DNA from 2 places in the Paraburkholderia sp. J12 genome. Region 1 is predicted to be linked to the other one. Evidence: predicted binding sites of a transcription regulator. Region 1 holds the regulator's gene; the other holds the start of a gene.
What was found. Region 1 encodes HrcA, which represses chaperone genes, less so after heat shock. Its sites were predicted from a motif close to TTAGCACTCNNNNNNNNNGAGTGCTAA; they were not measured.
Positions count from the first base shown of each region.

Region 2: U5760_RS25475 (co-chaperone GroES) is a predicted target of HrcA. The motif match lies at 1,334-1,360, and genes of this name have one in related genera.

Region 1 covers NZ_CAJMZC010000002.1:22,898-25,366, forward strand. Annotated here, with positions in the region: gene hemH (ferrochelatase) at 1-419, opposite strand, end outside; gene hrcA (heat-inducible transcriptional repressor HrcA) at 593-1,612, opposite strand; gene U5760_RS05055 (NAD kinase) at 1,884-2,469, shown strand, end outside.
Region 2 covers NZ_CAJMZC010000014.1:101,538-104,006, forward strand. Annotated here, with positions in the region: gene groL (chaperonin GroEL) at 1-918, opposite strand, end outside; gene U5760_RS25475 (co-chaperone GroES) at 965-1,255, opposite strand; gene U5760_RS25480 (phosphatase PAP2 family protein) at 1,790-2,469, opposite strand, start outside.

The DNA.
Region 1 (2,469 bases):
ACGAGCAGGACGCGCTCCGCGCCCGCCAGCTTGAGCTGGGTGAGCATCGCGGGGATATCCGGCGTGCCGTAGCGCATGGCGTAATCGACGATCACGGCGTAGTCGTTCGCGTGCAGCAGATGGCGCAGCGCATCGGCCTGCTTCTGCGTATGGACGCGCAGCGGCGAGCCTTCGGGCGTCCAGACGGCCGCGTACTTCTTTGCCGAGGAGCGCCCGCGCAGCGGCAGGATCAGCGCGCGCAGGATCACCTGCCAGATGGCTGCGGGGATCTCCACCACGCGCGGGTCCGAGAGAAACTGCGCCAGATAGCGGCGCACCGCGCGCGGCGTAGGCGCGTCCGGCGTGCCGAGATTGATCAGCAGCACCGCGACGCGATGCGCGACGGCAGACTGAAGGGGCCGCTCCAGATCGAAACGCATAGGCGATCAGTGGCGCCGCGCTTCACGCGCAGCAACGGTTGCACAAGGGAATCATTATAGCGGGCGGGGGGTGTCTGCCCACCTGGCCGTTCGGCTGACCACGCAGCTGACCCCGCGACTGGCCATCTGGCCAATGGCGCGCCGCACGCGCTTGCCCGATGATGGAGGCGCGATCAGTTCTGGCTGAGCGTGAGCGAAAGGAGGCGCGCGGTGATGTCCACAATGGGAATCACGCGGTTGTACGCCATGCGGGTCGGGCCGATCACGCCCAGTGTGCCTACGATCTTGCCGTTCACCTCGTACGGCGCGGTCACGACGCTCATTTCCTCGATCGGCACGAGATTCGATTCGCCGCCTATGAAGATCTGCACGCCCTGCGCGTGGCTCGAGACGTCGAGCAGTTGCAGGAGGCTCGTCTTCTGGTCGAACACGTCGAAGAGCTTGCGCAGCCGCGCCATGTCCGACGACAGATCGGCCACTTCGAGCAGATTGCGCTCGCCCGAAATCAGCACGGTCTCGCCGGTATCGGCTTCGTCGGTGCTGGCCGTGACCGCGGCGTGCATGAGCGTGGTCATGTCGCCGCGCAGCGCATCGATTTCCTCGCGCAGGCGCTGGCGCACTTCGTCGAACGAGAGGCCCGCGAAATGCGCGTTGATGTAATTCGAGGCTTCGATCAGCTCGGACGGAGAAAAGTCGCGCTGCGTCGCCATGATGCGGTTCTGCACGTCGCCTTCGGGCGTCACGATGATGAGCAGGATGCGCTTGTCCGACAGGCGCATGAACTCGATCTGCTTGAACACGTGGCTGCGGCGCGGCGTCAGCACCACGCCCGCGAACTGCGAAAGATTGGACAGCACGCTCGCCGCGGCCGCCACCACCTTTTGCGTCTCGCCCGGGCGCAGCGTGGTCTTGACGGCACGGGTCACCGCGTCCTCGTCGGCGGAGGGCTCGACGGTCAGCATCGTGTCGACGAAAAGACGGTAGCCGCGCGGGGTGGGCACGCGCCCCGCCGAGGTGTGCGGGCTGGACACGAGCCCCAGCTCCTCCAGGTCCGACATGACGTTGCGGATCGTCGCCGGGCTCAGCTCCAGGCCGGAATAGCGCGACAGCGTGCGCGAGCCGACCGGCTGACCTTCGGCGATGTAGCGCTCGATCAGCGTTTTGAGGAGGGTTTGTGCGCGGGGATCTAGCATGACTGAAAATTCTAGCCTAATGGCGGGCCGGCCGCGAGTGCGCCCCGGGCCATCGGCGGCCTGCGGCGGTGCTCGCGGGCGGCGGGAGCGGCCGGAGGTCGTCGGGGGTGGCAATCCGGGGCGCTGTCATCACCCCCGCTGTCATCACCGCGTCACCGATTTTATCGGCAAATGCGCGAGGCGCCGCCGCTCCCGGGCGGCCCCGCACGCCAGAGGCCGCAGCGGCAGGCGCCAGGTTCTTTTCGCGACCTGACTATGGTGTAATGCCGGCATGCAAATCCACAAGATCCAGAGCCAGTTCAAGACTGTCGCGCTTGTCGGGCGCAGCAACACGCAAGGCATCGGCGAGCCGCTGATGTCGCTCGCCCAGACCATTTCGAAGCTCGGCTTCGACGTGGTGTTCGAGGCGCAGACGGCCCAGGAGATCGGCGCCGCCGGCTACCCCGCGCTGCAGGCCGCCGAGATCGGCGCGCGCGCGGACGTGGCCGTGGTGCTGGGCGGCGACGGCACGATGCTCGGCATCGGACGCCAGCTCGCGCCCTACCGCACTCCGCTCATCGGCATCAACCACGGCCGGCTCGGCTTCATCACCGACATTCCGTTCTCGGACATGCAGGAAGTCGTGCCGCAGTTACTCGCGGGCTCGTTCGAGCGCGAAGAACGCACGCTGCTGGAGTCGCGCATCACGCGCGACGGCGACCCGATCTACCACGCACTCGCGTTCAACGACGTGGTGGTGAACCGCAGCGGCTTCTCGGGCATGCCGGAGCTGCGCGTGAACGTGGACGGCCGCTTCATGTACAACCAGCGCTCGGACGGCCTGATCGTCGCGACGCCCACCGGCTCCACCGCGTACG
Region 2 (2,469 bases), on a different contig from region 1:
GCCGGTTTCTTCCGCGATGACCTGGCCGCCGGTCAGGATCGCGATGTCTTCCAGCATGGCCTTGCGACGGTCGCCGAAGCCCGGAGCCTTGACGGCGACGGTCTTCAGGATGCCGCGGATGTTGTTGACGACCAGCGTTGCGAGCGCTTCGCCTTCGACGTCTTCAGCGATGATCAGGAGCGGACGGCCAGCCTTGGCGACTTGTTCCAGAACCGGCAGCAGATCGCGGATGTTCGAGATCTTCTTGTCGAACAGCAGGACGAACGGGCTTTCCAGCACGGCGACTTGCTTGTCCGGGTTGTTGATGAAGTACGGCGACAGGTAGCCGCGATCGAACTGCATGCCTTCGACCACTTCCAGCTCGTCTTGCAGCGACTTGCCGTCTTCGACGGTGATGACGCCTTCCTTGCCGACCTTGTCCATCGCTTCAGCGATACGGTCGCCGATCGACGAATCGCTGTTCGCCGAGATCGAGCCGACTTGCGCGATTTCCTTGTTGGTCGTGCAGGGCTTGCTGATCTTGCGCAGCTCTTCGATGGCGGCGGCAACAGCCTTGTCGATGCCGCGCTTCAGGTCCATCGGGTTCATGCCCGACGCGACGTACTTCATGCCTTCGCGAACGATCGATTGCGCGAGGACGGTTGCCGTCGTCGTGCCGTCGCCTGCGTTGTCGCTGGTCTTGGAAGCCACTTCCTTGACCATTTGCGCGCCCATGTTCTGGAGCTTGTCCTTCAGCTCGATTTCCTTTGCGACCGAGACACCGTCCTTGGTGACCGTCGGGCCGCCGAACGAGCGCTCGAGGACCACGTTGCGGCCCTTCGGACCCAGCGTGACCTTCACTGCATTGGCGAGAATGTTCACGCCTTCAACCATCTTGGAACGGGCGGAATCGCCGAACACGACGTCTTTAGCTGCCATCTTTTAACTCCTTGAATCCGGGAATATTTTTAGCGGTGCAATGAACTTACTTGTTCACCACGGCCATGATGTCTTCTTCGCGCATCACCAGCAGTTCGTTGCCGTCGACCTTGACGGTCTGGCCAGCGTACTTGCCGAACAGCACGCGATCGCCGACCTTGACGTCGAGGGCGATCAGGGCGCCCTTGTCGTCGCGCTTGCCCGGGCCCGTGGCCAGGACTTCACCTTGATCCGGCTTTTCTGCCGCTGCGTCCGGGATCACGATGCCCGAAGCGGTCTTGGTTTCTTGATCCAGGCGCTTGACGATCACGCGATCATGCAAAGGACGAAGGTTCATGGATAGATCCTCTCTCTCTTGATTGGGACTTGAAGACTCAAGCAAACCTGGCGGGCCGGTTGGCCAGCCAGCGAATTGTTAGCACTCTCGTGCGACGAGTGCTAATTATATGGACGGGTAGTGACAAATTCAAGAACGGGGGCGGATGGGAATGTGACGATCGGTTTAGCGGGGTGTTTTGCGCCTTGAGGAGCGCGCTGCAGATTTTGCGAGGCTGGCAAGGGAAGTCTTATTTCTCAATTAAAACAAAGAGATAAGAAGTTTTTTGTTTATATGACCCTTTCAGGGAAAGGTGCCCTCTGCGCACGGTTTGCGACAGGAAAGCGGCTCATCGGGAGGCGGCGGACCGGTAATCTTCGGGAAATCCCCAATCTTTTCCCAAGCCGGAATCGAAGCGCTGCAGGAATGTCTTCGATAGCACCCCATTTCTGCCGATACCGACTACCCCAAACAAAAAACGGGCTACCGCCCAAGGCGTAGCCCGTGCAGAAGTCCGGCGCGCGCAGCAGCGATGCCCCCTGCCGCCGGCAGAGATCACATGACCTTGAACGCGGATTCGACGAGCGTACGTATATCGTCAAACTGCGTAACCAGCTCGAGGCTCAGGACGAATGCCAGCATGGAGAACACGCCTGGGTACCGCTCCATCCATCGCAACGACGGAGGCCCAAACCAGGTTCGAACGGAGTCGCGGGTCAATACGCAGGTTGTAGCGATTCCGAGCGCGATTCCCGCGAGGAGATCGGTCGGATAGTGATAGCCGAGATAAAAGCGCGGCGCGCAAATGAAGACCAAGGTGTAGAGGAACGCCAACAGGCCCGCTCGCCAGCTAATCAGGAAAATTCCCGTCGCAACTGCCGCCCACAGCATGGCGTGATCGCTGGGAAACGAACTCCATGCCATCAGATCGGCGCTTTTGGCCGCCTCGAACGGAAAATGCCCGGACAAGCCGGGGGTGTACAAAGGACGCAGGCGGAACGGCAGAAAATGCGCCATGAGTCTGCCGACTATGAGCGCAAATATGGCGCTCACGATCGTGGCGATCACAACCTCGCGGCACCATGCTCGACGCACGCCAGGATAGAACCACGCCCACCACAACAGAGGGATAAGAACGAGGCCTTTGAACGTATACCGATCGGCAATCGCTCTTATTGCGCAATTTATAAGGAAACCGAAGTGAATATTCTTCAGCGCTTCCTCCAGGAGTCGGT